Regions from separate parts of the Acidovorax sp. GW458-11-26-14-TSB4 genome, predicted to be linked through region 4. Evidence: predicted binding sites of a transcription regulator. Region 4 holds the regulator's gene; each other region holds the start of a gene.
The links. Region 4 encodes FNR, which switches genes on or off when oxygen is low (the NO sensors DNR and NnrR bind a similar motif). Its sites were predicted from a motif close to TTGATNNNNATCAA; they were not measured.
Positions count from the first base shown of each region.

Region 1 (7,715 bases), on a different contig from region 4:
ACACCCGCTGGCGCGTGCCGTGGTGCGCGCGGCGCAGGAACGCGAGCTGGCCCTGCTGTCCCCCGATGCCGTGCGTGCCGTGCCCGGGCGCGGCACGGAGGGCGAGGTGCGGGGCGCCAGCTACCTGGTGGGCAGTCTGCGCTGGATGCAGGAGCTGGGGGTGGACATGGGACCGTTGGCAGATCGCGCTGCGGCCCTGCAGGCCGAGGGCGCCACGGTCTCGGCCGTGGCCGAGCGCACCCCTGGCGGCCTGGCACTGCGCGCGCTGATGGCTTTTGGCGATGAGCCCAAGCCCGGTGCGCGCGAGGCCCTGGCGGCATTGAAGGGCCGTGGTATCCGCACCGTGATGGTCTCAGGCGACAACCGTGGCGCTGCCGAGGCCATGGCGCGCCGCCTGGGTCTCGACCCTGCCGCCGGCGAGGTGATGGCCGAGGTGTTGCCGGGCGACAAGGCGGCGCGGGTTGCTGCACTGCAGCAGCAGGGCGGCCATGTGGTGGCCATGGTGGGTGATGGCGTCAACGATGCGCCGGCCCTGGCTGCGGCCGATGTGGGCATGGCCATGGGCAATGGCACGGATGTGGCCATGCACGCGGCCGGCATCACGCTGATGCGCGGCGATCCGCGGCTGGTGGCAGCGGCGCTCGACATATCGCACCGCACGGTGCTGAAGATCCGCCAGAACCTGTTCTGGGCCTTTGCCTACAACGTGGCCGGCATCCCCCTGGCGGCCCTCGGTTACCTGAGTCCGGTGGTGGCCGGGGCGGCCATGGCGCTCAGTTCGGTGAGCGTGATGGCCAACGCCCTTTTGCTCAAGCGGTGGCGCATGTGATAAACACGTATGGCGTATGGTCACAGTCACGTGGCAAACTGCAACGTTTTGTTGCAGGCCGGCGGATACGGGGGCGGGTTGCCTTTGCCATGCAGGGGCTTCCCGGCAGTCCGCCACCAGCACGTACACCTATTCAAAGGACGACAGATCATGAATCTCTTCGCGCTCATGCGGCAATTCACCATTCGATTCCGCATGCTCGGGGCCATTGCCGTGGTGCTGGGCCTGCTGGGCCTGCTCGGAGGGGCCGGCATGCTGGGCATGTTCCGCATTGCGGCGCTCAGCGAGGACTTCATGTCCCACTCGTTCGCCGAAGTGGGCCACATGGCCGAGCTGCGCGGCGAGATGGGCACCATCCGCCAGCTCGAGAAGGACATGATCATCGGCTACGAGAAGCCCGAGGTCGTGAAGGCCGCGCAGGCCAAGTGGCTGGCCAGCCAGGACAAGGCCAAGAAGGTCGCGAACAAGCTCCTCGAAGGGCCGGAAGACGCGAACAACCCGGTGGTGCGCGACATCATCAAGCGCCTGGACAGCTACCGCGAGCAGTTCGCCCATGTGGCGCGCCAGCTCGAGGCCGGCGGCTACGACACGGCCACCATTGCCAACCGCATGAGCGGCAAGGCCGTGGCTGAGTTCGACCAGGCCGACAAGCTCATGCAGCAGCTCGATGGGGTGCTGCGTGCCGATGTGGACAAGGCCGTGGAGCAGCAGGGCCGGGTCACTGCGCAGACCAAGTGGCTCTTCGTGCTGGCCGTGCTGATCACCGTGGCGGTGGTGGTGCCGCTGACGCTCTTGAACATGATCTCCATCTGCAACCCGCTGGCCGAGGCGCGCCGCATGGCCCAGGCGATCGCCGGGGGTGACCTGTCGCAGCCCATCCGTGCCGAGGGCAAGGACGAGGTGGCCGACCTGCAGCGCGCCCTGGGCGACATGCAGCAGGGCCTGGGTTCGCTGGTGGCGCAGGTGCGCGATGCCAGCGGCAACATCGCCACGGCCAGCCAGGAGATCGCCACGGGCAACCAGGACCTGTCGCAGCGCACCGAGCAGACCGCCAGCAACGCGCAGGAAGCCGTGGCCTCGCTGTCGCAGCTGACCTCTACCGTGCAGCAGACGGCCTCGTCCTCGCAGATGGCCAACCAGTTGGCGGCCTCGGCATCGAACACCGCCACGCGCGGCGGCACGGTGGTGCAGCAGGCCGTGGCCAGCATGCAGGAGATCTCGGCGTCGAGCCGCAAGATCGGCGACATCATCGGCCTGATCGATTCCATTGCCTTCCAGACCAACATCCTGGCGCTCAATGCCGCCGTGGAAGCCGCCCGCGCAGGCGAGCAGGGCCGCGGCTTTGCCGTGGTGGCCTCGGAAGTGCGCAGCCTGGCCCAGCGCTCGGCCGCTGCGGCCAGCGACATCAAGGGGCTGATCCACAACAGCGTGACCGCCGTGGACGGCGGCGTGCGCCATGTGGAAGACGCCGGTACGGCCATGAAGGAGATCGTGGCCAGCGTGCAGCGCGTGGGCGACATCATCGGCGAGATCACGGCGGCGGCCACCGAGCAGTCGGGCGGCATCGGCCAGGTGAACCAGTCGGTGGGCGAGATCGACCGCATGACGCAGCAGAACGCGGCGCTGGTGGAAGAGTCCGCCGCCGCGGCCGAGTCGCTGCGCGAGCAGGCCGCGCGCCTGTCGGAGGTGGTGCAGCAGTTCCAGCTCGCCGAGTCGATGTCGCATGGCGGCCACGGCGGTGGCCCGGTGGCCCAGCCTTCGCCGCAACAGCATGCATCGCTGCGCGCACCTGCGGCCTCGCGCCCGCTGCTGGCACGCTGAGACCCGCCCCAGGCAGTCTGCACAAGGCCCCGCGCGCTTCGGCGAGCGGGGCCTTTTTCATGGGCAGGGTTGACTTGCGTCAGCCGGCGCGCGGGGCCTGCATGGCACCCTCGGGGCTGTTGGAACAAACACCCCCTGGAGCCGTGCCATGCCCTATGCCAGCCTGCAGACCATCCGCGAAGAACACGCCTCGCTGGCCGCCGTATTGCGCTCGCTGGAGCTGATGCTGGACCGCGGCCCGGGCGATGCGCCCGCGCCGTTCTTCGACGTGATGCGCGCCATGCTGTTCTACATCGACGAGTTTCCCGAGCGCCAGCACCACCCCAAGGAATCACAGTGGCTGTTCCCGCGCGTGGCCGAGCGCGCGCCCGAGGCGGCCGAAGCCATTGCCCGGCTGGAGCGCGAGCATGCCGGGGGCGAGGCCGCCGTGCGCGAACTGCAGCACCTGCTGCTGGCCTGGGAGCTGTTGGGGGAGGTGCGGCGGAGCGCCTTCGAGGAGGCCCTGCACCGCTATGTGGCCTTCTACCTGGAGCACATGCGGCTGGAAGAGTCCGTGGTGCTGCCGGCGGCCCATGCGCACCTGGAGACGCAGGATTGGGTGGCGATGGACATGGCGTTTGCATCCAACGCCAACCCGTTGGCGCAGGGCCCAGCCCGCGACGGGGCCTACGACCGCCTGTTCACCCGCATCGTGATGCGGGCCCCCAGCCCTATAGGACTAGGCACCCCCTGAGTCGCTTCGCGCCTTCACCCCTCTCTCGACTCGCTGCGCGATTCGGGAGGGGGACGCCCCCGGTGCGGCGGGGCGGCCTTGCACGGGGGCACTGGCCTGAGCCGTGCGTGTTCTTCGGGTGGCTGGTGGCGCGTACGCACCCCAGACCGCTCAGGCCGTTTGCGCTTCTGCGAGGGTCGGGTAGTCGGTATAGCCCTTTTCGCCGCCGCCGTAGAAGGTGCTCTGGTCCCAGGCGTTGAGCGGGGCCTTTTGGCGCAGGCGCTCGACCAGGTCGGGGTTGGCGATGTAGAGCTTGCCGAAGGCCACGATGTCGGCCGAGCCGTCGGTCACGGCCTTTTCGGCCAGGGCGGGGTCGTAGGCGTTGTTCACCATCCATGCGCCCTTGCCGCCGGCTGCGCGGTAGGCAGCCTTGAGTGCGGCGTAGTCAAAGGGGCGGTCGGGCAGCTCGCGCGGGCCGCCGGTGGCGCCTTCGATGATGTGGATGTAGGCCAGGCCCAGCGGCGCGAGCTGGCGCACCACGTAGTCGAACAGGGGCTGCGGGTCGGCGTCGATGATGTCGTTGGCCGGCGTGACGGGCGACAGGCGGATGCCAACCTTGCCGCCGCCCACGGCATCGACCGCGGCGCGCGTGGCTTCAAGCAGCAGGCGGGCACGGTTCTCGATGCTGCCGCCGTAGTCGTCGGTGCGCTGGTTGGCGCCGGTCTTGAGGAACTGGTCGAGCAGGTAGCCGTTGGCGCCGTGGATCTCCACGCCGTCGAAGCCGGCGGTCTCCACCGCGTTGCGGGCTGCTGCCGCATAGGTGTGCACGATGCCGGGCAGCTCGGAGGCGTCGAGCGCGCGCGGCTGCGAGGTGGGCGCGAAGCTGCCCTTGCCGGTGGCGCGGTCGATCAGATAGGTCTTGGACTTGGCGATGAGGGCCGAGGGCGCCACGGGTGCGCCGCCATCGGGCTGCAGGTCGTTGTGCGAGATGCGGCCCACGTGCCACAGCTGGGTCACGATCTTGCCGCCGGCTTCGTGCACGGCGGTGGTGACCTTCTTCCAGGCGTCGAGCTGCTCGGTGCCGTACAGGCCGGGCACGTCGGCGTAGCCCTGGCCCTGGTGGCTGATGGCCGTGGCCTCGGTGATCAGCAGGCCGGCGCTGGCGCGCTGGGCGTAGTAGGTGGCCGTGATGTCGGCCGGCACGGCGTTGGGTGCGCGATTGCGCGTGAGCGGTGCCATGGCGATGCGGTTGGCCAGGTGCAGGTCGCCGACCTGGATGGGATCGAAGAGCGAAGGTGTGGACATGCGGTGGTGCTTTCTTTCAAGTCGGTTGGAGGCCGCAGGGGCCGGGAAAGACGGACAAGCCTAGTCGCAAACCGTGAAGGCTGCAGTAGGCCGGCGCCCCCAAGGACAAGTAATTTGTGCTATCTCCAAGGCGCTCCTTGGCGCCAGCACGGCCGGGCCCTGCGCGGCACAATGGCCGCCATGAGCACTGTTGTCCCCGCGCCGTCTTCGCCCCCCTTGCTTCGCAATGGCCTGTGGCTGGCTGTGGCCCTCTCGATGGGGGCGGCGGTGTCGCTGGGCATCACGCGCTTTGCATACGCGCTGCTGTTGCCGCCCATGCGCGCGGACCTGGCCTGGTCGTACACGCTGGCCGGGGCCATGAACACGGTGAACGCCCTGGGCTACCTGCTGGGTGCGCTGGCCACACCGCTGCTGCTGCGCCGCCTGGCGCCGGGTACGCTGCTGGTGGCGGGCTCCGTGCTGGCCACCGTGTTCATGGGCCTGTGCGGCTTTTTCGTGGAGGCCGCGCCGCTGCTGCTGCAGCGCCTGCTGGCCGGGGTGGCGAGCGCGCTGGTGTTTGTCTGCGGCGGCCTGCTCGCGGCGCGGCTGGGGGCGCAGCAGCCGGGGCGCAGCGGGCTGCTGCTGGGCCTGTACTACGGCGGCACGGGCTGGGGCATCAGCCTGTCGGCCGTGCTGGTGCCGGTGGTGCTGGCCGCTGCACCGGGCCCGCACCCCTGGGCCTGGGCCTGGTGGGCGCTGGCGCTGGCCTGCGTGGCGGCCACGCTGGTGCTGCTGTGGCCGGCGCGGGCGCTGCAGGCGCTGGCGGCACCGGCTGCTGCGTCTGCACAGCCGGCAAGCGGCAGCGTGCGCTGGGCGGCCTTTGCGCCAGCGCTGCTGGGCTACGGCCTGTTCGGCGTGGGCTATATCGGCTACATGACCTTCGTGGTGGCGCTGCTGCGCGAGCAGGGCGCCAGCGGCACGGCGGTGACCTGGTTCTATGCGCTGCTGGGGCTGGCGGTGGTGCTGTCCTCGCGCCTCTGGGCAGGCCTGCTGGATCGCAGCCGCGGTGGGCAGGCGCTGGCGTTGCTCAACGGCCTGCTGGGTGTGGCCACCGTGCTGCCGGCGCTGACCTCGGCCTGGCCGGTGGTGCTGGCCTCGGGCCTGCTGTTCGGGGCGGTGTTCCTGTCGGTGGTGGCCTCCACCACGGCGCTGGTGCGGCACAACCTGCCGCAGGCGCTGTGGGCCAGCGGCATCAGCGCCTTCACCATCGTCTTCGCGGCGGGGCAGATCATCGGGCCTACGGTGGTGGGCTGGATCGCCGACGGCCCCGGCGGCCTGGCGCGCGGGCTGGTGTTCTCGGCCTGCGCGCTGTGGGTGGGCGCAGCGGTGGCGTCGCGGCAGAAGCCACTGGTCTCTGCATAGACGCTTTTCGCATATCCAAGCGCGAAAGCAGTGCAAGGCCGTGAGGGCACTGCTGCCTAGAATTTTTCTCTCCTGCCGGGCCGTTTCGGGCTGGCTTCGACAGACCCGAGAGAGAAAAAAAGATTTCGTCCCGATGGCAACAACACGCAGAACCAGCATCCAGGCCGCTGCCCTGGCCATGGGCATGGCACTGGGCTTCAGTGCCCTGGCGCAGACGCGCGAGGTGGTGATCGGCTACCAGGACATGGTGGTGCCCTGGCGCCATGCGCAGGAAACGCGCGAGGTCGAAAAGCGCACGGGCTACAAGGTCACCTACCGCAAGCTGGGCAGCGGCGCCGAGGTGGTGCGCGCGCTGGCCTCGGGCGCCATCCACATCGGCGAGGCGGGTTCCTCGCCGTTCGCCTCGGCGCTGTCGCAGGGCGTGCCCATCGAGGTGTTCTGGGTGCTGGACAACATCCACGATGCCGAGGCCCTGGTGGCGCGCAACGGTTCTGGTGTCAACAGCCTGGCCGACCTGAAGGGCAAGAAGATCGGCCTGCCCTTCGTTTCGACCACCCACTTCCATGCGCTGGTGGCGCTGCAGGACGCAGGGGTCGATCCCAAGACCGTGCAGATCGTGAACCTGCGCCCGCCCGAGATCCTGGCTGCCTGGGAGCGCGGCGACATCGACGCCACCTTCGTCTGGGACCCGGTGCTGGCCAAGGCCAAGGGCAATGGCAAGGTCATCGTGACCTCGGGCCAGATTGCGGCGAAAACCGGCAAGGCGACCTTCGACGGCCTGGCGGTGACCAAGGCCTTCGCCAAGGAGCACGACGCCTTCCTCGCGCAGTTCGTGCAGGTGCTGGCCGACGCCGACAAGGCCTACACCGGCAACAAGGCCGCGTGGAACGCCGATTCGGCCGAGGTGAAGGCCGTGGGCAAGTGGAGCGGGGCCGAGGTGTCCACTGTGCCCGCCAGCCTGGCGCTGTATGCCTTCGTGCCGCCCACCGAGCAGGCATCGAACCAATGGCTGGGCGGCGGCAAGGATTCGGGCGTGGCGAAATCGCTGGCGGCCACGGCGGCTTTCCTGAAGGAGCAGGGCACCATCCAGAATGTGCTGCCCGACTACGCCGCGGGCGTGAACCCGGCCTGGGTCCGGCGTGCCAAGTGACGACGACAGCGCATCCGGTCTGCGCATACGCGGCCTGAATGTGCGCTACGCGGGCGCATCGCCGGTGCTCGCGCTGCAGGACGTGGACCTCGACATCGCCCGCGGCGAGCTGGTGGTGGCGCTCGGTGCCTCGGGCTGCGGCAAGACCACCTTGCTCAATTGCATCGCGGGCTTCACCGAGGCCTCGGCGGGCCGCATCACGCTCAACGGGCGCGATGTGGCCGGGCCGGGTGCGGAGCGCGGCGTGGTTTTCCAGAAGCATGCGCTCATGCCCTGGCTCAATGTGGTGGACAACGTGGCGCTGGGCCTGCGCCTGCGCGGTGTGGCACGTGAGGAGCGGCGCCGCCTGGCCACTGAGAAGCTCGCCCTGGTCGGGCTGGAGGCGTTTGCCCAGGCCCCCGTGTGGCAGCTCTCGGGCGGCATGCAGCAACGCGTGGGCATTGCCCGCGCCCTGGCCAGCGACCCCGATGTGTTGCTGATGGACGAGCCGCTGGGCG
Region 1 is NZ_JBWKYR010000001.1:430,505-438,219, forward strand. It holds gene AC07X5_RS02025 (heavy metal translocating P-type ATPase) at 1-829, shown strand, start outside; gene AC07X5_RS02030 (methyl-accepting chemotaxis protein) at 980-2,650, shown strand; gene AC07X5_RS02035 (hemerythrin domain-containing protein) at 2,799-3,383, shown strand; gene AC07X5_RS02040 (alkene reductase) at 3,534-4,667, opposite strand; gene AC07X5_RS02045 (YbfB/YjiJ family MFS transporter) at 4,848-6,068, shown strand; gene tauA (taurine ABC transporter substrate-binding protein) at 6,202-7,218, shown strand; gene AC07X5_RS02055 (taurine ABC transporter ATP-binding protein) at 7,208-7,715, shown strand, end outside.
Region 1: a site for FNR is predicted at 2,720-2,733, ahead of AC07X5_RS02035 (hemerythrin domain-containing protein). Genes of this name have one in related genera too.

Region 2 (7,715 bases), on a different contig from region 4:
TCCTGTTCAGGCGCAGCACGTCGTGGCCGTAGAGGAACTGCACGCCGCGCTCGGCGCAGCGCCGTGCCAGCGCCTGCGTGAAGACGCGCGCATCGCCGCTCTCGTCGGTGCTGGTGTAGGTGCCACCCGTGATGTGCTCGCCATAGGCCTTGAACGCGGGCTCGATCTGCAGCAGCTCTTCTTTGCTCACCAGCCGGCGTTGCACGCCGTGCTTGCGCATCAGCTCCACGGCATGGCCGGCGTCGTCAAAGGACTTCTGGTCGGTATAGAAGTGGGCAATGCCGCGTTCGAGCCGGTTGTACTCGATGCCGGTGGTGGCCACCAGCTCCTTGAGCGCGGCATGGCTGTAGGCGCCCAGCGCCACGATCTGCTGCACATTGCGCTCGAAGGCCGTGTCATTGCACTGGGCCAGGAACTTCAGGCCCCAGCGCCATTGCTCCCAGTCGAGCTGAGGGCGGAACAGCAGCGGCGCCTCCTTGTCGAACATCCATTTGAGCGCCTTGAGCGGGGCCTCGCGGTTGGCCCAGGGCTCGCAGTAGCTCACCGAGATCTGCGCCGCGTTGGCAAAACTGGTCTCCAGCGCCGCATCGGGCTGGCGGTCGACCACGATGACCTCGTGGCCCCGTTCCAGCAGGTGCCACGCGGTGCTGATGCCGATGATGCCGGCGCCCAGGATGATGGTTTTCATGGATGGCAGTGTGATCCACATTGCGTTCCACTAAAAGCAAAATTAAACTACATCCAAACGCATCAGTCTGTCTAATGCAATGGCCGCCCACAAGGCGTCCCTTGTAACGTTTGCCGAGAGCCCGCCATGAGCACCTATGACCCCGCCGCCCTGGAATGCCTTGCCGCCATCGTTGAAGAGGGCGGCTTCGAGCGTGCTGCCCAGCGCCTGAATGTCACGCAGTCGGCCGTCTCCCAGCGCTTGCGCGCGCTGGAGGCGCAGGTCGGTTCGGTGCTCATCGTGCGCAGCCGGCCGCTGCGGCCGACTTCGGCGGGGCAACTGCTGCTCAAGCACACCAAGCAGATGCGCCTGTTGCGCGCCGACCTGGAGCGCGACCTGCAGGAGCTGGCCCCGAGCGCACCCGGGGCTACGCGCGAAGACGAGCGCATCTCCATCGCCATCAATGCCGACAGCATCGCCACCTGGGCCATGGGCGCCCTGCACGAGCTGGTGGGCCAGCGCCTGCCGCTGGAAATCATCGTCGATGACCAGGATTTCACGCAGGAGTGGCTGCGCTCGGGCCAGGTGCTGGGCTGCGTCACCACGCTCAAGCAGGCGCTGCGCGGCTGCAAGATGGTGCCGCTGGGCGCCATGCGCTACGTGGCCGTGGCCTCGCGCGACTTTGCCGAGAAGCACCTGCCGCACGGGCTGACGCCGCACAATTTCCGCGAGGTGTCCTTTCTGTCGTTCAACCGCAAGGACGACATGGCGGCCGAGTTCGTGGCCCGCGCCTTCGGGCTCAAGCGCGTGGCGCTGAACCACCTGTTCGTCCCCAGTACCGAAGGCCAGATGCGTGCGGTGGCCGCAGGCTGGGCCGTGGGCGTGGTGCCGGAGCTGCTGGCACGCGGGCCGGTTGCCGACGGCAGCATGGTCGACCTGGCGCCCGGCCACGCCCTGCCCATCCAGCTGTACTGGCACTGCTGGAACCTGGAGTCGGTGGTGCTCGATGCCCTGAGCGCCGCCCTCACCACCACGGCTGCCAAGACGCTGACCCAGCCTTGAATTGCAGCCCGGAAGCGGCAAAAGCCGTCAACAAGGGGTAACCCGCACGAAATAACATTCCCCGCAGTGGGGCGGCACGATTCCTGCAGACTAAAACGTGAACGACGTAGTTGCAAAGCAACTTTGTCATTTATTTTTTTACTGCAATGTATAAGATGGGGCCCATGTCCACCACGCTACCACCCAAAGTGTCCTTCAAGGAGCAGATGCACCAGGCCCGGGAGGGCGCGATTCTCCAGTCGGCCTGCCGCCTGCTGGGGGAGAAGGCTTTCGATGCCATGACCATGGACGATGTCGCCAATGCGGTGGGCATCGCCAAGGCCAGCCTGTACAAGCATTTCTGCAGCAAGGAAGAGCTGTGCAGTGCTGCCATGGTGCAGATCCTGGAGCGCGTGCATGTCTACCTGTCCGCGCTGCCGGCCGAGCAGCCCGCGCACGAGAAACTGCGCGCGCTGGTGCGCTGGTCGCTGGAGCGCCTGCTGACCAACGAGATGCCGCTCTTGCCCAGCCGCAATTCCTCGCTGCGTGCCGTGCTCATGGCCAACGGCGACTACCTGGACCGCCTGGTCCGCGTCAGCGACCAGATCGGCGAATGGATCACCGAAGCCCAGGCACAGGGCGTGATCAACCCCACGCTGCCGCCCCTGGTGGTGCTCTACACCCTGTATGCGCGCGCCTGCGATCCGGTGGTCACTTTCCTCAAGGAAAGCGGCCAGTACTCCGACGCCGAGATCGTGGACCTGGTGCTGCGCACCTGCTTCGACGGCCTGGTTGCACGTTAGGCCGCCAGCCTGGAATGAAAAACGCCCGGCATGCCTGGCGTCTTGCTTGGCGGGCCGAGCGCCTTATCGCACCAGCAGCACGGGCACCTTGCAATTGGCCAGGACCTGGGTGGTCACCGAGCCCATGACCAGCGTGGCCAGGGCGCCGTGGCCGTGCGAGCCCATCACCAGCAGGTCGTAGCGGCCGGTCTCGGCCACTTTGCCGATGGTCTCACCGATCGCGCCGATCTTGACGAGGCGCTTGGGCTGCACGCCCTGGCGGCCGAGGAACTTGGCCACCGGGGCGAGGATCTTCTCGGCCTCTTCGGCGTGGTAGGCCTCCGCAGCTTCCTTGCCCAGGGCCGAGCGGGCGCGGGGTGGCAGGGGGGCCTGCACGGTGAGGATGGCGTAGTCGTGTTTGGGACCCAGCAGCTCCTCGTGGGCGGCCAGGTAGGCGAGCATTTTCTTGGTGTAGGCGCTGCCGTCGACAGCAAGCAGGATGTTCATGTTCGAGTTCTCCTATTGGAATGGTCAGACTAAGGTGCGCCGGTGCTTGTTGTCTTGACCTGTATCAGGCTTTTTGGATCCTGCGCGTTGCAAGGGCAGTCCCTTGCCGGGCCATCATACGGTGACGCAGTAGCGCGGCCGGAAGGTTTCCTGTTCCCCATTGCGGACATAGCCCAGCGGATTGGCCACCACACGGCACTCCCACTTGCTGCCATCGGCGCGCACACCCTCTGCCACGTAGTCGCTGGGCGAATGCAGATGCCCATGGATCCATAGCTGCGCCCCTGGCAGCAGGTCGTCGAGCACATTGCAAAAGCCCGCCGTGCCGGGCACCACGCCATAGCGCGGGTCGGCGCTGCGCAGGCTCGGGGCGAAATGGGTGATGGCCACCGTGGTGCCCTCGAAGGGCGTGGCCAGCGCCTCGCGCAGCCACTGCTCGCAGACCAGGGCATGCTCGCGCATGGGCTCGGCCAGGAAGGGCTCGCCATCCTTGGTGCCGCCCATCTTGCTCAGGTAGTAGTTGGCCGCGCGAAAGGCCTTCTCGCGCAGCTTGAGGCGGCGCCCCAGGTCCTTGGCCTGCTCGTCGTCGGCCAGCGCGTCGTAGTTGGCCCACAGCGTGGTGGCCACGAAGCGCACCCCGTCCATCACCAGGGTCTCGCGCTCCAGCATGCGGATGCCCAGGCGCTCGCAGCTGGCGCGCAGGCGCGCGTGGGCGACATCGAAGTCGAGCGCGTCGTATTCGTGGTTGCCTGGCACAAACATCACCGGCGTGGGCCAGCCTGCGAACTGCGGCAGCGGCGAAAAGCGCGCCAGGCCGAAGTCGGTGTCCTGCATGTCGCCGCCTTCCTGGTAGGAGCCGATGTCGCCGGCCAGCACCAGCAGATCCGCATCCGGCGCCGGCTCGGGCATGAAATCGGGGTTGGCTTCGAGGTGCAGGTCGGACAGGATCTGGATGCGCATGGGGCATCGAGTCTACGGCGTTCCGTGGTCCGGCGCATGGACTGGGTGGCCCGGTTCCTCGTGCGGAAAGGCGCGCCGCGCGGCGCGTGCCAGCGCCGACAGCAGCCAGCCCTTGGCGGCCTCCTGGGTGCTGTTGCGCCGCCACAGTGCGTCCACATGCACGGGTGGCACGTCGAACGGCAGGGAGCGCTGCACCAGCGCGCCCGAGATGCCGGTCACCGGCACGAAGTGGCGCGGCAGCACGGTGAGCATGTTCGAGCCCGAGACCACGCGGCCCGCGGTGAAGAACTGGTTCACCGTCAGCACCACGCGCCGCCGGCGCCCGAGTGACGCCAGGGCCTCGTCGATGAAGCCGAAGGGCCGGCCCGAAAAGCTCACCAGCATGTGGCGCGCCTCGCAGTAGGCATCGAGCGTGAGCGGCGCATCGGCCAGCGGGTGGCCCTGGCGCATCACACACATGTATTCGCTGTCGTACAGGCGCCGGCTCTCGAACGACACCATGCCGCCCGACTGCGCGCGCGCCGTGAGGTCGGCCAGCACCGCCGGGAAGTAGCCCACGGCCATGTCGGCCGCCTCCTCCTCCAGCAGGCGGCGCGGGTCGCGGGTGGTCAGGGGCACCACGCGCACCGCGATGCCAGGCGCTTCGGTTTCCAGGATTTCCACGAGACCCGGCACCAGGGTGGCTCCGGTCGCGTCGGCCATGGCCAGCACGAAAGTGGACTCGGCCGTGGCCGGGTCGAAGCGGCCAGGCGCCAGCGATTCCTGCAATTGCGTGAGGGCATCGCGGATGGGCGGCCACAGCGCCAGCGCCCGGGGGGTCGGCTCCACGCCCTGGCCGCTGCGCACCACCAGGTCGTCGCCCAGCACCTCCCGCAGGCGGCGCATGGCGTTGCTCACGGCCGGCTGGGTCAGCGACAGCTTGTTGGCGGCCTTGGTCAGGCTGCGCTCGGCCATGACTTCGTCAAACACCCGGAGCAGGTTCAGGTCGAGCGAGCGGAAGTTGAGGCGGGTGGGCATGGCGTCAAATCATCACCGATGTGAATACCAATGATTCAACATATAAACTTGAAACACCAAAGGGTAAACCCTAGTATTGCAACATCGCCCGGGCAATGTCGCCAAAAGCGCTGAATAGGGGAACCGAAATGACCAATTTTGTACATGTGGACTATCCGACCGAACACCCTGGCGTGGTCCGCGCCGAAAACGCCGCCGCGGCCCTCAAGAGCATCGCCGCTGGCTTCGACAGCGCCCGGGGCGCTGCCTCGCTGATGCTGGCCGCAGTGGTTTCCGCGCTGCTGGTGCTGGCCAACCAGGTGGTCGACCGCTGGACCGACGGGCATCTGCTGTCGGCCTGGATGGTGCTGTGGCTGGTGGCATTCGCCGCCCTGGCCCTGCTGTCCGCACCTGCACGCCGCGCCGGCTTGGCCCTGCGCGCCGGCTTCGCCCGCTGGGCCGAAGGCCGGCGCCATGCCGCTGAAGACCGCCGCACCTGGCAGGTCGCCCTGCGCGACCCGCGCATCATGGCCGAACTGAACCACGGCCTGTCCGACATCCGCAAGTACTACTGAGTTGCCGCTCCTGCCGGAAGGCAGGGCCGACCTCGACATTCAAGCCGTGGCATGCCACGGCTTTTTTGTTGCTGTTGCGCCAGCAGAAACGAATACATCACTGCAGTGAATGGCAGTGATTCAAGATATAAACTTGATAATACCTGGGGTAAACCCTAATATTCAGCCACTCGCCCGGCAATGTCGCCACAAGCGCTGTAAAGGGGAAACCAAATGACCAGTTTTGCACACGTTGACTATCCAACCGAACACTCGGGCGTGATCCGCGCCCAGAACGCCGCTGCCGCCATCAAGGGCATCGCAGCCGGCTTTGACAGCGCCCGTGGCGCCGCCTCCCTCCTGCTCGCCGCCATCGTCGCCGCCCTGCTGGTGGTGGCCAACCAGGTCATCGACACCTGGAGCGAAGGCCACCTGCTGGCCGCCTGGATGGTGCTGTGGCTGGTGGCATTCGCCGCCCTGGCCCTGCTCTCGGCGCCTGCCCGCCGCGCCGCCGCTGCCCTGCGTGCCGGCTTCGCTGGCTGGGCCGAAAGCCGCCGCCGCGCCGCCGAAGACGAGCGCACCTGGCAGGTCGCCATTCGCGATCCGCGCATCATGGCCGAGCTGAACCACGCCATGGGCGTGCGCACGGTGAACGACCTGCGCGCAGGCTACTGAGCCTGTCCGTCTGCCGCCCTGCGCGGCAGCCTGGTGGAAGAACCTTCAAGCCGTGGCATGCCACGGCTTTTTTCATGGGCGCCTTTCCGATGCAAAAAAAGCCGCCCGGGCCAAGAGGTCCGGGCGGCTTCGGCGCCGCCGGGCCCGGCAAGGCCCGGCCGGCGGTGAGTCAGCGAGCGTCAGGCAGCCAGGCGCTTTTCGATGGCAGCCTTGGTGTCCAGCAGGGCCTGGGGCAGGTGGTAGGCCAGTTGCTCGAAGTGCGTGGTGTGCAGCTTCAGTTCCTCGGCCCAGGCGGCCTTGTCGATGCTGGTCACGGTGTCGAACTGGGCGGCGCTGAAATCCAGGCCGGTCCAGTTGATCTCGGCATAGGCTGGGGCCACGCCGAACATGGTCTCCTGGCCAGTAGCCTTGCCTTCGAGGCGGTCGATCATCCACTTGAGCACGCGCATGTTCTCGCCGTAGCCGGGCCAGACGAACTTGCCGGCTTCGTCCTTGCGGAACCAGTTGGTGGTGTAGATGCGGGGCAGGGTGGCGCCGGAGGCGGCCAGCTTCTCGCCCAGCGTCAGCCAGTGCTGGAAGTAGTCGCTCATGTTGTAGCCCATGAAGGGCAGCATGGCGAAGGGATCGCGGCGCACCACGCCCTGCTGGCCGAAGGCGGCAGCGGTGGTTTCCGAACCCATGGTGGCGGCCATGTAGACGCCTTCGGTCCAGTTCTTGGCTTCGGTCACCAGCGGCACGGTGGTGGAGCGGCGGCCACCGAAGATGAAGGCATCGATCTTCACGCCCTTGGGGTCGTCCCAGGCGGCATCGAGTGCGGGGTTGTTGGTCGCGGCCACGGTGAAGCGGGCGTTGGGGTGGGCGGCCTTGGCGCCGGTCTGCTTGGCGATCTCGGGTGTCCAGTCCTTGCCTTGCCAGTCGATCAGGTGCGCCGGCAGGCCGCCGGTGTCCTTTTCCATGCCTTCCCACCAGACGTCTCCGTCATCGGTGAGCGCCACGTTGGTGAAGATCACGTCCTTGTCCAGGCTGGCCATGCAGTTGGGGTTGGTCAGCGTGTTGGTGCCGGGGGCCACGCCGAAGTAGCCGGCCTCGGGGTTGATGGCGCGCAGGCTGCCATCGGCCTGGGGCTTGATCCAGGCGATGTCGTCGCCGATGGTGGTGACCTTCCAGCCGGCGAAGGCCTCTGGCGGCACCAGCATCGAGAAGTTGGTCTTGCCGCAGGCGCTCGGGAAGGCGGCTGCCACGTGGTACTTCTTGCCCTCGGGGTTGCTCACGCCCAGGATCAGCATGTGCTCGGCCAGCCAGCCCTGGTCGCGGCCCATGGTCGAGGCGATGCGCAGCGCGAAGCATTTCTTGCCCAGCAGCGCATTGCCGCCGTAGCCCGAACCGTAGCTCCAGATCTCGCGCGTCTCGGGGTAGTGCACGATGTACTTGGTCTTGTTGCAGGGCCAGGACACATCCTGCTCGCCAGCGGCCAGGGGCGCGCCCACGGTGTGCACGCAGGGCACGAACTCGCCGTCCACGCCGAGCACGTCG
Region 2 is NZ_JBWKYR010000001.1:543,178-550,892, forward strand. It holds gene AC07X5_RS02590 (D-amino acid dehydrogenase) at 1-688, opposite strand, end outside; gene AC07X5_RS02595 (LysR family transcriptional regulator ArgP) at 815-1,729, shown strand; gene AC07X5_RS02600 (TetR/AcrR family transcriptional regulator) at 1,894-2,511, shown strand; gene AC07X5_RS02605 (universal stress protein) at 2,575-2,997, opposite strand; gene AC07X5_RS02610 (metallophosphoesterase) at 3,112-3,957, opposite strand; gene AC07X5_RS02615 (LysR family transcriptional regulator) at 3,970-4,974, opposite strand; gene AC07X5_RS02620 (hypothetical protein) at 5,103-5,528, shown strand; gene AC07X5_RS02625 (hypothetical protein) at 5,742-6,182, shown strand; gene AC07X5_RS02630 (phosphoenolpyruvate carboxykinase (GTP)) at 6,362-7,715, opposite strand, start outside.
Region 2: a site for FNR is predicted at 3,052-3,065, ahead of AC07X5_RS02605 (universal stress protein). Genes of this name have one in related genera too.

Region 3 (7,715 bases), on a different contig from region 4:
GCTGGAGCGCGGCGAGCGCATCGAGGTGGAGGAAACCAATACCTTCCACGATGGTTCGGTGCGCACCTACCTGTCGGTGAAGATTCCGCTGCGCCGCAAGGACGGCAGCATCCATGCGCTGTGCGGCATTTCCACCGACATCACCGACCACCGGGGGGTCGAGGAGTCGCTGCAGATCGCCGCCATCGTGTTCGAGTCGTTCGAGGGCATGGTGGTCACCGGGCCCGACCAGCGCATCCTGCAGGCCAACACCTCCTATGCGCGGCTCACCGGGTATTCGGTGGCGGAACTGGTGGGCAAGACCCCGGCGCTGCTGCAGTCCGGCCGGCACGACCAGACCTTCTACCGGACCATGCACGAGGCGCTGCAGTCGGTGGGTTCCTGGCAGGGCGAGGTATGGAACCGGCGCAAGGACGGCGAGGTGTACCCGGCCTGGATCACCGTCACCGCCGTGCGCTCGGCGCAGGGCGCCATCACGCACTATGTGGGCACGCAGACCGACATCTCCAGCCGCAAGGCGGCCGAGGAGGAGATCCGCCTGCTGGCCTTCTACGACCCGCTCACGGGCCTGCCCAACCGCCGGCTGATAGCCGACCGGCTTCAGCACAGCCTGGCGGCCAGTGCGCGCACCGGTACCGGGGGGGCACTGCTGTTCGTGGACCTGGACAACTTCAAGGACCTCAACGACACCCAGGGCCATGAGATCGGCGATCAGTTGCTGTGCCAGGTGGCGGCACGGCTGGGCGAATGCGTGCGCAACGGCGACACGGTGGCGCGCCTGGGGGGAGACGAGTTCGTGCTGCTGTTGGAGGGCCTGAGCGCGCTGCCGCACGAGGCCGCCTCGCAGGCCGAGGTGGTGGGCCGCAAGGTGCTGCATGCCCTGGGGCAGAGCTACCAGCTGGGCGGCCGTGCGCACCACGGCTCCTGCAGCATTGGCGTCACGCTGTATGCCGACCCGCACACCACCGTGGACGAGTTGCTCAAGCGCGGCGACATGGCCATGTACCAGGCCAAGGGGGCGGGGCGCAACACCCTGCGCTTCTTCGACCCGCGCACGCAGGCCGCCGTCACGGCGCGCACCGCGCTCGAGGCCGGCTTGCGCGAGGCCTTGCGCGAGGGCCAGTTCCTGCTGCACTACCAGCCGCAGATCAGCCAGTCCCATGGGCTGGTAGGCGCCGAGGCACTGCTGCGCTGGGAGCACCCGGAACGCGGCCTGGTGCCGCCCGCCGAGTTCGTGCCGGTGGCCGAGGCCTGCGGCCTGATCGTGCCGCTGGGCGCCTGGATCCTGCGCGCCGCATGCCTGCAACTGGTGGACTGGGGGCGCGATGCGGCCAGCGCCCACTGGACATTGGCGGTGAACGTCAGCGCGCTGCAGTTCCGCCATCCGCACTTCGTGCAGGACGTGGTGGAAGTCCTCAAGAGCACGGGCGCCAACCCCATGCTCCTGAAGCTGGAGCTGACCGAGTCGCTGCTGCTCGACGATGTGGAAGAGATCATCAGCCGCATGACCACCTTGCGGGCGCTGGGCGTGCGCTTCTCGCTCGACGATTTCGGCACGGGATACTCCTCGCTCAGCTACCTCAAGCGGCTGCCGCTGGACCAGCTCAAGATCGACCAGAGCTTTGTGCGCGACCTGCTCACCGACCCGAACGACGCCGCCATCGCCCGCACCATCGTCAACCTGGCGCACAGCCTGGACCTGGGCGTGATCGCCGAAGGGGTGGAAACCGCCGAGCAGCGCGACATGCTGGCCAGCGTGGGCTGCCTGCACTACCAGGGCTACCTGTTCGGCCGGCCGGCTCCGGCCAGCGCACTGCCGCGCATTGCGGCGCAGGTGGCGGCCTGACCACGTTCTGAAAGGGTGCATGCGGGTTTGCGCTGTGTCATCCCGGATGCTCGCCGATGGGCCGCTGGTACCCCGGCCATCGGCGGTACCGGCGGTTAAGCCTTATGCTCGGGCCTCTATGGCCCAAGTCACTTTCTCCCCCCCGTTCACCCCGCCTGCCGAGACCGCGAACCAGCTGCGCGGCGCGGGCTTCGCCGTGCTCTCGCCCGCCGACGTGGCGGCCTGGATCGGGTGCCCTCTTTCTGAGTTGCTGGCCCTCAACGCCGACTGGCAGGGCTTGCCGCCCGATGAGTTCCTCAAGGATGGTGGGCGCTATCGGCGCAGGCGCCATTCCTGCTTTGTGGTGCAGGGCGGACAGGTGCAGCAGGTACCGCACCGGGCGCACTGGCAACCCGTGGAGTACAACGCACTGCACGGCGGCATGGAGCGCTGGTTTGCGCCCATGGAGGCCGCCACCGTGGCGCAGCCTGCGTGGGGGCAGTTGCTGCAGGCCTTGGCCCGGGTGTCCGACGCGGTGTTTGCCCACGGCCAGGCACCGCAGCCCTGGTCGGTGGAAGCGCACCAATTCCGCATCGACACCGAAGGCGGCATCGGCCGCCCCACGCCCGAAGGCGCGCACCGCGACGGCGTGGACCTGGTGGCCGTGTTCCTGGTGGCGCGCGAGGGCATCAAGGGAGGCGAGACCCGCGTGTTCGAGGCCAAGGGCCCCAGCGGCCAGCGCTTCACGCTCACCGAGCCCTGGTCGCTGCTGCTGCTGGACGATGCGCGCATGATCCACGAGTCCACCCCCATCCAGCCCATCGCCCCGGGCGGCTACCGCGACACGCTGGTGGTCACCTGCCGGCGTGGCGGCTTTCAAGGGGCGGATGTGCTGGGGCAGGCCGATCCGATCGTGTAGGACAAGGCATCGTCATGGCGCGCAAATGGCAGGATCGAGCGCCTACCGTTTGATGTCGATCAAGATGCGATGTATGGTGCAGGTTCACACTGTCCCTCATCGCACCAAAGGCGGTGCCAAGGGCCAGCGGACAGCTGGCTGCGGACACCGCCGAGGGTGCATTCAACACAAGGAGAAGACACCATGTTCAAGCACATCCTGGTTCCCATTGATGGTTCCGACATCGCCTCGCTGGCGGTGGCCAAGGCGGCGGGCCTGGCCAAGACCTTCGGCAGCGCCGTGACCGCCTTGTACGTGGTGGACCCTTATCCGTTCACCGGCGTCGGCGCCGATTTTGCCTATGGCCAGGCGCAGTACCTGAGTGCCGCCACGGCCGAGGCCAATGCAGCGCTGGACAAGGCGCGCACCGAACTCACCGCCGCCGGTGTGCAGGTGAGCACCGTGGTGGGTGAAGGCCATACGGTGCACGACGGCATACTGAGCGCCGTGCTGAGCACGGGCGCCGACCTGGTCGTGATGGGCTCGCACGGCCGCCGCGGCCTTGAAAAGTTGGTGCTGGGCAGCGTCACGCAGCGCGTGCTGGGCTCGGTGCACGTGCCGGTGCTGGTGGTGAGGACCTGAGCCTCGGCGCTGAGTTGGTGCTGCACTTCTGGCTTTGCGCCGGAACAAAAAAGGCTCCAAGAAGGAGCCATTTTTTCTTCGATGCAGCGCTTCGGGAGGGCTTTTGGCGGTTCCTACACTGTTACTCGATCTTTGCGCCGGAGGCTTCCACTATGCCCTTCCACTTGGTGTAGTCGGCCTTGAGGAAGGTGTTGAGCTGGGCTGCCGACATGGCTTCGGGTTCGGCACCCTGGGCGTGGATGGCGGCCTTCATCTCTTCGGTGGCCAGGAGCTTGTTGATCTCGGCGTTCAGCGCCGTGACCACGTTGGCTGGCGTGCCGGCGGGGGCGAACACGCCGTACCAGGTGCTCACGTCGAAGCCCTTGAAGCCGGATTCGGCCACCGTGGGCACGTCGGGCATGGACGAGCTGCGCTTGGCCGAGGTCACGGCCAGGGGGCGCAGCTTGCCCGACTTGATCTGGCCCATGGCCGAGGGCACGGAGGACATCAGCAGGTCCACGTTGCCGGCCAGTGCATCCATGAGGGCGGGGTTCGAGCCCTTGTAGGGGATGTGGCTGAGCTTCACGCCCGCGGCCTTCTCGAACAGGTCGCCCGCCAGGTGGATGGAGGTGCCGTTGCCCGGCGAGCCGTAGGTGACGGTGCCGGGGGCTGCCTTGGCGGCGGCCACCACGTCGGCCAGGGTCTTGTACTTGGAGTTGGCGCTGGTGGCGATGACCACCGGGGTGTAGGCCACATGGGCCACGGCGGTCAGGTCCTTGGTCGGGTCCCAGGGCAGGTTCTTGTAGAGCCAGGGGCCGATGACCAGGTTGTCCTTCTGGCCCATCACGATGTCATAGCCGGTGGGCGCTGCCTTCACGGCTTCGCCGATGCCGATGGTGCCGCCCGCGCCGGCCTTGTTGTCGGCCACCACGGTCCACTTGGCGCTTTCGGTCAGCTTGGTGGCCACCAGGCGCGACAGGATGTCGGTGCCGCCGCCGGGCGGGAAGGGCACGATCAGGCGGATGGGCTTGTTGGGGTAGGCGGCGGCAGGGGCGGGCGCCTGGGCGTGGGCGGTGGCGCCCAGGGCGAGGGCCAGCGCGCTGAAGGAAATCAGGGTGCGAATCATGGTGAAAGATGTCTCCGTCGGTTCAATGGGGGAGCCGCCGCAACGGGCATGCTCCACTCTGCCGGTCTGGGCCAGCACCTCGCCATGATCGCTGATCGGGCGTGGGTGCTGCCTTGCCAATGCAGGGTGGCGCCATCGCCGCTGGCGATGGCAGCCTGCGCGTGGATCAGACGCGTTCAAAAATGGCGGCAATGCCCTGGCCGCCGCCGATGCACATGGTCACCAGCGCATAGCGGCCCTGCACGCGCTGCAGTTCGTGCAGTGCCTTCACGGTGATCAGCGCGCCGGTGGCGCCGATGGGGTGGCCCAGCGATATGCCAGAGCCATTGGGGTTGACCTTGGCGGGGTCCAGGCCCAGGTCCTTGGTGACGGCGCAGGCCTGGGCGGCAAAGGCCTCGTTGGCCTCGATCACGTCCAGGTCGTTCACCGTGAGACCGGCCTTCTTGAGCGCCAGCTGTGTGGCCGGCACGGGGCCGATGCCCATGTACTTGGGGTCCACACCGGCATGGGCGTAGGCCACCAGGCGCGCCAGCGGCTTGGCGCCGCGCGCCTTGGCGGCGCCGGCTTCCATCAGCACCACGGCGGCGGCCGCGTCGTTGATGCCCGAGGCATTGCCAGCGGTGACGGTGCCGTTCTCCTTGATGAAGACCGGCTTGAGCTTGGCCATGTCGGCCAGCGTGGCGCCAGCGCGGAAGTGCTCGTCGGTCGCGTACTGCACGTCGCCCTTCTTGGCTTTAAGGGTGACCGGCACGATCTGGTCCTTGAACAGGCCGGCCGCCGTGGCGCGCTCGGCGCGGTTGTGGCTTTCCACGGCCAGCTGGTCCTGCTCTTCGCGGCTGATGCCCCACTTGGCGGCGATGTTCTCGGCCGTCACCCCCATGTGGATGTTGTGGAAGGGGTCGTGCAGCGCGCCGATCATCATGTCCACCATCTTGGTGTCGCCCATGCGGGCGCCCCAGCGCATGTTCAGGCTGGCGAACGGTGCACGGCTCATGTTCTCGGCGCCGGCGCCGATGGCCACGTCGGTGTCGCCCAGCAGGATGGACTGGCTGGCGCTGACGATGGCCTGCAGGCCCGAGCCGCACAGGCGGTTCACGTTGTAGGCGGGGGTGTTCTCGCTGCAGCCGCCGTTGATGGCGGCCACGCGCGAGAGGTACATGTCCTTGGGCTCGGTGTTCACCACGTGGCCGAACACCACGTGGCCCACGTCCTTGCCTTCCACGTTGGCACGGGCGAGCGATTCACGCACCACGAGGGCACCCAGTTCGGTGGGAGCGATGTCCTTGAGGCTGCCGCCAAAAGTACCGATGGCGGTGCGCACTGCGCTGACGACGACGACTTCACGGGTCATGGGAGTCTCCTTGGAAAAATGGAATGCTATGGGCTTGCAACGCCTGGATGGCAGACGCTGGCAGCTATGAAAACAAGGGCGGCTGAAACTGGCGCGCGACAGGCCAGTGCCGCCGTGGAACTGGCTTTGCCAGGCCACTGGCGGCGTCCCCCTGGGGGGAAGACGTGAAGCGGCTCAGGGGGGTCATGCTTCTCTTACATCGGCCACCGGGTTGGTGCCGAAGTCAGCGCGGTCCAGCCAGGCGAGCACGCGGGTGGCGGCGTCGGCGGGCGATGTGAGCTGGCCACCCGTCTTGAGGTTGGCGAAATTCTGGCGGTCCGGGAAGGCCTCGGGTGCGGCACCGCGCAATTGCACCTGCATGTCGGTGTCGATCACGCCCGGAGCCAGCGAGCATACCTTGGCGCCGTGGGGCTTGTGGGCTTCGTCCAGCGCCACGCAGCGCGTGAAGTGGTCCATGCCGGCCTTGGCCGCGCAGTAGGCCGCCTGCGAGGCCATGGCCTTGCGGCCCAGGCCCGAGGAAATGTTGAGCACCTTGCGCGCTGCGCCGGTCCAGCCCTCGGTGGCACCGAGGAAGGCGGCCGTGAGCTGCATGGGGGACTCCAGGCCCACGCGCAGGGCGTTGGCGAGGTCGGCGGCATCGCTGTCCGACAGCGGGGCGATGCGCGGAATCACCCCGGCGTTGTTGATCAATGTGGCGCTGGCGAAGCGGCCGGGGGCCTGCGCGGCCAGCCAGTCCTTGAGGCGCGCGGCGGCCTGCTCGCCCTGGGCAAGGTCCAGCTGCCACTGCTCAAGCGTGGCGCCCGAGGCCTTGGCGGCGGCAGTCAGTGCGTCCTGGCTGCTGCGGGCCAGGCTGATGAGGGTGTTGCCGGGGTGTTGCAGCAGCTGCTGGGCCATGGCCAGGCCCATGCCGCGCGAGCCGCCGGTGAGGATGAAGAGGTGTTGGGGTTGGGACATCCCGCCATCCTACTGCGCTTGCGCGCCATCAAGTGTCACCGGGGGATTCGAGCGCTGCCAGCAGCAGCGCCAGCCGCGCATCCAGCGCTGCCAGATCGGCCGCCTTCATGGGCGCCAGGATGCGGTGCTCGTTTGCCACATGGGCCTCCACCGCGCGGTCGATCAGTTCCAGGCCCGCGGGCGTGAGCTGCACCAGCATGCTGCGCGCGTCCTCGGGGTTGGGCAGGCGTGCCACGAAGCCACTGGCTTCGAGCTTGTTCATGCGGTGCGTCATGGTGCCCGAGGTGACCATGAGCGTGGAGAACAGCGTGGTCGGCGCCAGGCAGTAGGGCGCGCCCGAGCGGCGCAGCGTGGCCAGCATGTCGAATTCCCAGAAGCTCAGGCCGAACTCCGCAAAGGTCTCGTCGAGCCGGCGCTGCAGCAGGGCCGCGCAGCGCTTGATGCGGCCGATGGGCCCCATGGGGCTCACGTCCAGGTCAGGGCGTTCGCGGTGCCATTGGGCCAGGATGGCGTCTACGGCATCGGGCGGGGTGGAGGGTGCGGGCATGGTGGTGCAGATTGTCTTGATTTCAAGATTTTATGGTACAGTGATTTATCTTGAATTGAAGATAAATTCCATGACCGAATCTCCCTCCAGGATCGCCTGGTCCGATGTGCTGCTGACCGCGCTGGCGCCTGCCATCTGGGGCTCCACCTACATCGTCACCACCGAGCTGCTGCCGCCGGACCGGCCGTTCACCGCCGCTCTGCTGCGCACCTTGCCTGCCGGCCTGCTGCTGGTGCTCTGGTGCCGCCAGGCCCCCGCGCTGCGTGACGGGCGTGGCTGGGGCCGCCTGCTGTTGCTGGCAGCGCTCAACCTGGGCGTCTTCCAGGCTTTGCTGTTCGTGGCGGCCTACCGGTTGCCGGGCGGGGTGGCCGCGGTGGTCGGTGCCATCGGGCC
Region 3 is NZ_JBWKYR010000033.1:22,709-30,423, forward strand. It holds gene AC07X5_RS30725 (EAL domain-containing protein) at 1-1,846, shown strand, start outside; gene AC07X5_RS30730 (2OG-Fe dioxygenase family protein) at 1,965-2,744, shown strand; gene AC07X5_RS30735 (universal stress protein) at 2,928-3,365, shown strand; gene AC07X5_RS30740 (tripartite tricarboxylate transporter substrate binding protein) at 3,487-4,470, opposite strand; gene bktB (beta-ketothiolase BktB) at 4,637-5,821, opposite strand; gene AC07X5_RS30750 (SDR family NAD(P)-dependent oxidoreductase) at 6,005-6,775, opposite strand; gene AC07X5_RS30755 (MarR family winged helix-turn-helix transcriptional regulator) at 6,804-7,322, opposite strand; gene AC07X5_RS30760 (EamA family transporter) at 7,393-7,715, shown strand, end outside.
Region 3: a site for FNR is predicted at 2,794-2,807, ahead of AC07X5_RS30735 (universal stress protein). Genes of this name have one in related genera too.

Region 4 (7,715 bases):
CGATGGACTCCTGGGCCAGGTAGTAGTGCTGGTTGGTGGGCGACTGCTCGACAAAGCCCTGCTGGCACAGGCTGGCCAGGTAGCGGTGCACCTTGGCGGGGCTCTCGTCGACCTCGGCGGCGGTCGCGGTCAGGCTGGCGGCGCCGCCCAGGCGGGTCAGCGCCTTCAGGACGCTCAGGCCCATTTCTGCCGACTGGACGCGCTGGCGGCGGTCGGCCACCCGGACGGTGGAGGAAGGTGTGTTCATGCTTGGAAACCTAGGGTAAACGCTGCCCCGTGGCATTACGCATAGCGGAGTAACATCACGCAGATATTAACCTGCGAGGTATGGAAATGTTGAAGAATCGACGCTTGATTGCCGGAATGCTGGCCTTGCCGGCGCTGCTGGCATGGGCTGCCCCGGCCAGCGCGCAAACTGCCTACCCGGCCAAGGCCATCCGCTGGCTGGTGCCGTACCCGGCGGGCGGCGGCTCCGATTTTCTTGCGCGCACGGTGGGGCAGCAGCTGTCGACGCAGGTTGGCCAGCCGGTGCTGATCGACAACAAGCCCGGTGGCAACACGGCGATTGCCGCCGTCGAGACGGGCCGCTCCACGCCCGATGGCTACACCATCCTGTCGGCCGACAACGGCACCATGGTGTTCAACCCCGCGCTGTACAGCAAGCTCACCTACAACCCCAGCAAAGACCTGGTACCGGTGACGCTGATGGGCAGGTTCCCGATGATCCTAGTGGTCAACCCGGGTGCCGACTTCAAGGACGCCAAGGACTTCGTCGCCAAGGCCAAGGCCAAGCCCGGCGCCATGAGCTTCGGCTCGGCCGGCGCGGGCAGCCCGCACCACCTGGCGATGGAGCTATTGAAGGTCGATGCCGGCCTGTTCATGACCCACATCCCTTACCGCGGCGCTGCGCCGGCGCTCACGGACCTGGCCGGCGGCCAGATCCCCGCCATGATGGTCGACCTGGCCGCCGGCGGCGCCTTCATCAAGGCCGGCAAGGTGCGCCCCCTGGCCGTGGCCAGCGCCAAGCGGCTGCCGCAACTGCCCGACGTGCCGACCTTCGCCGAGCTGGGCTTCAAGAACGTCGAGGCGTCTGCCCAGGTGGGCATCGTCGCGCCCGCAGGCACGCCGGCGGATGTGGTGGCTTCGCTGCAAAAGCAGGTGGCTGCCGCCATCAACCAGCCTGCGGTCAAGCAAAAGCTGATCGATTTCGGCATCGAGCCCGTGGCCAGCACGCCGGCCCAGTATGCGGACCTGATCCGCACCGAGACGGACCGGTGGCACAAGCTGATCAAGGCCCAGCGCATCACCCTGGACTGAACCCCACCCTGGCAAGACCCCATGGCCCCTACTGGTTTGCAGCGGGCCTGGTGCCATCGTGCCACTCCCCGTTACAGTTGAAAACCCATCAGTTCAACTCAATACCGGAGAGTTTCATGCTGTCACGTCGCCATTTCCTGGGTGCTGGGCTTGCCGCCCCTGCCTTGTACGCTGCGGGTTCGTTCGTGCCCGTGTGGGCGCAGAACGCGCCCAACTTCGGTACGCCCACCCTGCCCAACCCCGGCTTTCGGCGCATGAAGGTGGGCGATGTGGAGGTGGTGGCGCTGGTCGATGGCATCACGCGCCGCCCGCTGGGCGAGGAGTTCGTGAAGAACGCGCCGCTGGCCGAAGTGCGCGCGCTGCTCACCTCGCAGGGCCTGCCCACGGACTACATCGACGTGCCCTACACCCCCTTCCTGGTGGTCGCAGGCGGGCGCAAGATCCTGATCGACACGGGCCTGGGCGAGTTCGGCGGGCCTACCACCGGCAAGCTGCTGGAAAGCCTGGCCGCTGCAGGCCTGAAGGCCGATGACATCGACACCGTGCTCATCAGCCACTACCACGGCGACCACATCAACGGCATTCGCAACAAGGCGGGCGCGCTGACCTTCCCCAAGGCCAAGGTGCTGGTGCCGGCTGCCGAGCATGCCTTCTGGATGGACGATGCCCGCATGGCGGCCGCCCCTGCAGGCATGAAGGGCGCCTTCGAGAACGTGCGCCGCACTTTTGCAACCATGCCGGCCGACACGCTGGTGCAGTTCGGCGCGGGCACCGAAGTGGCGCCAGGCATCCAGTCCGTGGCGGCCTACGGGCACACGCCGGGCCACACCCTGTTCGAGCTCAAGTCCGCCGGCCAGAACTTCTTTTACGTGGCCGACCTGACCAATGTGCCGGCCCTGTTCGCACGCAACCCTGACTGGGCCGTGACCTTCGACATGGACGCCGAGGCCGCGCGCAAGGTGCGGCGCGAGGTGTTCCAGCGCATTACCGCCAGCAATGCCATGCTGGGGGGCTTCCACTTCCCGTTCCCGGCATTCGGGCGCATGGCTGTATCGGGCAATGGCTATGCCTTCCAGCCCGCAGCCTGAGGCGGTGGTTGGCCGGCGCGCCCTGCTGGGCGCAGGGCTGGCGTGGACCACGCTGCATGCCTGGGCCGCCCAGGACACCGAGGCCGAGGCCCTGCTGCGCAAGGGCGGGGTGGTGGCCGCATTCCGCCATGCGCTGGCGCCCGGCACCTTCGATCCACCGGGGTTTCGCCTAGGCGACTGCAGCACGCAGCGCAACCTCAGCGAAGAGGGGCGCGAGCAGGCGCGGCGCACGGGGGCGTGGTTCAAGGAGCGCCAGCTGCAGCCGGCCAAGGTGCTTTCGAGCCCGTGGTGCCGCTGCATCGACAGTGCCACGCTGGCATTCGCCGCGCCCCAGGTGTGGCCCGCGCTGGGCTCGCCGCGCGGCGCGCCGGAGACCACCGGTACCAGCCACCTGCGCGAGCTGCGCCAGGCGCTGGTGGCCGCCTCGGCACGGGGCGGTAGCTTCGAGGCCTGGTTCACGCACATGTTCGTGCTGTCCGATCTGGCCAGCAGCAACACCAGCTCGGGCGAGGCGCTGATCCTGCGGGCCGACCGCAGCGGCAAGACCGAGGTGCTGGCCCGCCTGCAGGTCCAGGCTTGAACGCCTGACGGCTCAGCTACACGTCTGCGAGTTCACGATGCGCTTGAGCGCGTCCGTATCCAGGATGCGCACATGGCGCTGCTTGACCTCGACGATGCCTTCCTCGACGAACTTGGAGAAGGTGCGGCTCACGGTTTCGAGCTTGAGGCCCAGGTAGCTGCCGATTTCCTCGCGCGTCATGCGCAGCACCAGCTCCGACTGCGAGAACCCGCGCGCATGCAGGCGCTGCACCAGGTTCAGCAGGAAGGCGGCCAGGCGCTCTTCGGCGCGCATGCTGCCCAGCAGCAGCATCACGCCGTGCTCGCGCACGATCTCGCGGCTCATGATCTTGTGCACATGGTGCTGCAGGGCGGTGACCTCGCGCGAGAGTTCCTCGATGCGGTCAAACGGCATCACGCAGACCTCGGCATCTTCGAGCGCCACGGCGTCGCAGGTGTGGTGGTCGTTCACGATGCCGTCCAGGCCGATGATCTCCCCCGCCATCTGGAAGCCCGTCACCTGGTCGCGCCCGTCCTCGGTCGCCACACAGGTCTTGAAGAAGCCGGTGCGGATGGCGTACAGCGAGGTGAAGGTCTCGCCATTGCGGAACAGCGTGCCTCCGCGCTTGACCTTGCGCCGCGTGGCCACGATCTCATCGATGCGTTCCAGCTGCGCGTCGTTCAGGCCCACGGGCATGCACAGTTCGCGCAGGTTGCAGTTGGAGCAGGCGACTTTGATGGTGAGCGGGTTCATGGGCGCAGCAGCAACAGGTTGGGGGAGCGAACGGATCGCATCCGCAGGGTGGAGCGTGGTGGTGGCTGACATGCATCAAATTGTGGGCCCTGTGGGCCTTTCAACACTTGATCCAGGTCAAGGACGGGGGACGGGAGCTGCGGCAAAGTTCATAAGAACCTGCTGACGCCTTATTTCGGGTCGCGCAAGTACCTTGTCAGGATGGGTTGCTAGGCGCAGTGCGCAGCCAATAGTTCAGCTATTGGCAAGCGCTGCAACGACGCAGACCGCCTGACAAGGCACTTGCCCGAGGGGTTGGGGTGAAATCGGGCGATTGTGGGCGCAAGTCGCTTGCATGGGCATGGGCCCATGCGGCGCACCTTGCACCCGCACTCATCCCGATTGCACCCCAACGCGACCCGAAATAAGGCGTCAGCAGGTTCTCAATAAGGAATTCCCCCGAAATGACCGCTGTGACGCCCGAACTCCTGACCCGTTTCGACGTGCCGGGCCCCCGTTATACCTCCTACCCCACGGCCGACCGCTTCGTGGAGGCTTTTGGTGAGAACGACTATGTGCTGGCCCTGGACCAGCGCAAGGCCGGCACGCCGGGCAAGGCGCTGCCGCTGTCGCTGTACGTGCACATTCCGTTCTGCGAGTCGCTGTGCTACTACTGCGCCTGCAACAAGATCATCACCAAGCACCACGACCGGGGCGATGTGTACCTGCGCTACCTGGCGCGCGAGGTGGAACTGCACACGGCCCACTGCGGCACCGGCCAGGTGGTGAGCCAGCTGCACCTGGGCGGGGGCACGCCCACCTTTCTGTCGGATGACAAGCTGCGCGAGCTGATGGCCGTGCTCAAGCGCAGCTTTGCCTTTGCACCGGGTGGCGAGTACTCCATCGAGGTGGACCCGCGCACCGTGACGGCCGAGCGCCTGGCCGTGCTGGCCGAGCTGGGCTTCAACCGCCTGAGCTTTGGCGTGCAGGATTTCGACGCCGACGTGCAGAGGGCTGTGCACCGCATGCAGCCGGCCGCGCAGGTGTTCGCGCTGGTCGAAGCGGCGCGCAGCCTGGGCTTCGAGTCGGTCAATGTGGACCTGATCTATGGACTGCCGCGCCAGACGCCCGAGTCCTTTGATCGCACGCTGGAGCAGGTCAAGGCGCTGCGGCCCGACCGCATTGCCCTGTATGCCTATGCCCACCTGCCCGAGCGCTTCAAGCCGCAGCGGCGCATCGTGCAGGCCGAGCTGCCGGCGGCGCCCTCCAAGGTGGCCATGCTGTCGCGCTCGCTGCAGCAGTTCATGGATGCGGGCTATGTGTATGTGGGCATGGACCATTTCGCGCTGCCCACCGATGCACTGGCGGTGGCCAAGCGCCAGGGGCGGCTGCACCGCAACTTCCAGGGCTACAGCACGCAGCCTGATTGCGACCTGATCGCCTTGGGGGTCTCGGCCATCGGCCGGGTGGGCGCCACCTACAGCCAGAACGCCAAGACCCTGGACGAGTACTACGACCTGCTGGACCAGGGCCGCCTGCCCGTGGTGCGCGGCCTGGCGCTGAACCGCGACGATCTGGTGCGCCGCGCCGTCATCATGGCGCTGATGTGCCAGGGCGAGCTGTTCTTCGAGTCCATCGAGGCGGGTTGGCTGATCGACTTTCGCCGCACCTTTTCGGCCGAGCTCACCCAACTGGCCGGTCTGCAGGAGCAGGGCCTGGTGAGCGTGACCGAGGAGGGCATCACCGTCACCCCCATGGGCTGGTTCTTCGTGCGCGGCATCGCCATGGTGTTCGACCGCTATTTGCAGGCGGACCGCAACCGCGCCCGGTTCTCCCGGATCATCTGACCATGCTCGCCACGCTGGGCTGGACCGCGCTGCTCATGGGCCTGGCCGGTGGCCCGCACTGCCTGGCCATGTGCGCTGCACCTTGCGGGGCGCTGGTGGGGCAGGGTGGATCGGGCGAGCAGCCCGTGCGCTGGGCCGGGACGGGTGGGGCAGGGCTTGCCCAGCCAGGTACCTCGCCGGCCCTGGGGCGGCTCGTGGCCTTCCATGGCGGGCGGGTGCTGGGCTATGCGGGCCTGGGCGTGGTGGCGGCCCTGGCCATGGGCAGCCTGGCCTGGCTCACCCAGCGCACGGCGGCCCTGCAGCCGGTGTGGACCTTTCTGCACCTGGCTGTGATGGCCTGGGGTGTGCTGCTGCTGGCGCAGGCGCGCCAGCCGGCCTGGGTGGAGCATCTGGGGCGTGGCGTGTGGCAGCGCGTGCGGCCGCTCACGGCGGGGGCGGGTGGCGTGGGGGCTGCCGGATTGCTCTGGGCGCTCATGCCCTGCGGACTGCTGTATTCGGCGCTGCTGGTGGCCGCGCTCAGCGGCGGGCCGGTGCAGGGGGCTGCCACCATGGCCTTGTTTGCCCTGGGCAGCGGCCTGTGGCTGGTGGGAGGGCCCTGGTTGTGGGCGCGGCTGCGCAGCCGCATCAACCAGGCGCGGGCCGACTGGGGCACGCGCGTGGCCGGGGGGCTGCTGTGCGCAGCGGCCGGCTGGGCGCTGTGGATGGACCTGGTCGTCAAGCCGTCGCTGTGGTGCCGGTGAAACAGCTGCGGGACGCGCCCGCGCCCGCGTCCGGGCGGAAAAATTGTTGTTTTGTGGCTCCTACGTATTTCTACGCATGCGCGTGGCCACCGGGTTTGCGTGGCACCTCGCTCCGGCCCGCTTCCAGGGGCAGGGTTTTTACCAGAGGGTAAAAAGGCCGATGCCTCGCGGAGCCCTGTGACCATGGGTATGTCCTATGACACAGGGGGACAAGACATGCGTCCAGAACTGGAGATAATGGGTGTAACCAATGGTGGCAGAGATGCCGCCATGCTTCCTCACGTATGCCCTTAGTGTGAATTCCTCCGTCCTCATCGATATCCGCCAGCTGCGCATCGGCATGTACATCCAGCTCGACCTGGGCTGGATGCACCATCCGTTTCCGGTGAGCAGCTTCCGGGTGGCGTCGGCCGAACAGATTGCCACCTTGCGCGAACTGGGGCTGACCGAGGTGCGCTACGTTCCCAAGAAAAGCGACCCCGACCTGCGCGAGCTGCCCCTGCCGCTGGTGGGCAACCCCGGCGAGGCGCAGCCCGCCGACGCTCCAGGCGCCGTGCGGGAGGCGACGGCCCCGGCGCCGCTGGCCACGCCAACGGACGCCGCGGTGGATGAAGCCGCCGCCCGCCGGCGCCAGTTGCTGGAGGCGCAGAACCGTGCCCTGGCCCAGTGCAACCAGCGCTTTGGCGAGGCCACGCGCCGTTATGTGGCGCTGGAAAAGGTGGTCGTGGACCACCCCGAGCGTGCCCGCACCGAGGGCGAGGTGCTGGTCGCCGGCTGCGTGAACGACCTGCTCAACAACGGCGATTCGGTGATCCGCCTGCTCTCCGAAGGCGTCGGCGAGCCTGGCGCCCTGCACCCGGTGAACGTGCTGGTGGTCTGCCTGCTGCTGGGCAAGGCCTTGGGCATGAAGGCCGAGGAGCTGCAGGACCTGGGCGTGGCGGCATTGGTGCACGACGTGGGCAAGCTGCGCCTGGCCGACGTGCACAAGAATGCCCAGCCCCACATGCCAGCCCCCGACCGCGCCCGCTACGAAGGCCATGTGCGCGAATCCGTGGCGTTGGCGGGCCGCATGGGCCTGGGCAAACCGGTGCTGCTGGCCATTGCCCAGCACCATGAAATGGTGGATGGCAGCGGCTTTCCCATGCGGCTCACGGCGCACGACCTTTCGCGCGCCGGCCAGGTGCTGGCCTTGGTCAACCACTACGACCGCCTGTGCAGCCCCGGCAGCGGCATGGGCGGGCTGACCCCGCACGAGGCGCTGTCGGTCATCTTCGCCCAGCACAAGGCGCGTTTCGACGCGGTGGTGTTGGGGGCCTTCATCCGCATGATGGGGGTGTACCCGCCGGGCTCCATCGTGCAGCTGGTCAACGACCGCTATGCCATCGTGGCCTCGGTCAACTCATCGCGCCCCCTGCGCCCCAAGGTCATCGTG
Region 4 is NZ_JBWKYR010000024.1:17,362-25,076, forward strand. It holds gene AC07X5_RS28210 (IclR family transcriptional regulator) at 1-247, opposite strand, end outside; gene AC07X5_RS28215 (Bug family tripartite tricarboxylate transporter substrate binding protein) at 334-1,317, shown strand; gene AC07X5_RS28220 (MBL fold metallo-hydrolase) at 1,434-2,405, shown strand; gene AC07X5_RS28225 (histidine phosphatase family protein) at 2,383-2,985, shown strand; gene fnr (fumarate/nitrate reduction transcriptional regulator Fnr) at 2,998-3,717, opposite strand; gene hemN (oxygen-independent coproporphyrinogen III oxidase) at 4,161-5,543, shown strand; gene AC07X5_RS28240 (sulfite exporter TauE/SafE family protein) at 5,546-6,283, shown strand; gene AC07X5_RS28245 (cyclic di-GMP phosphodiesterase) at 6,579-7,715, shown strand, end outside.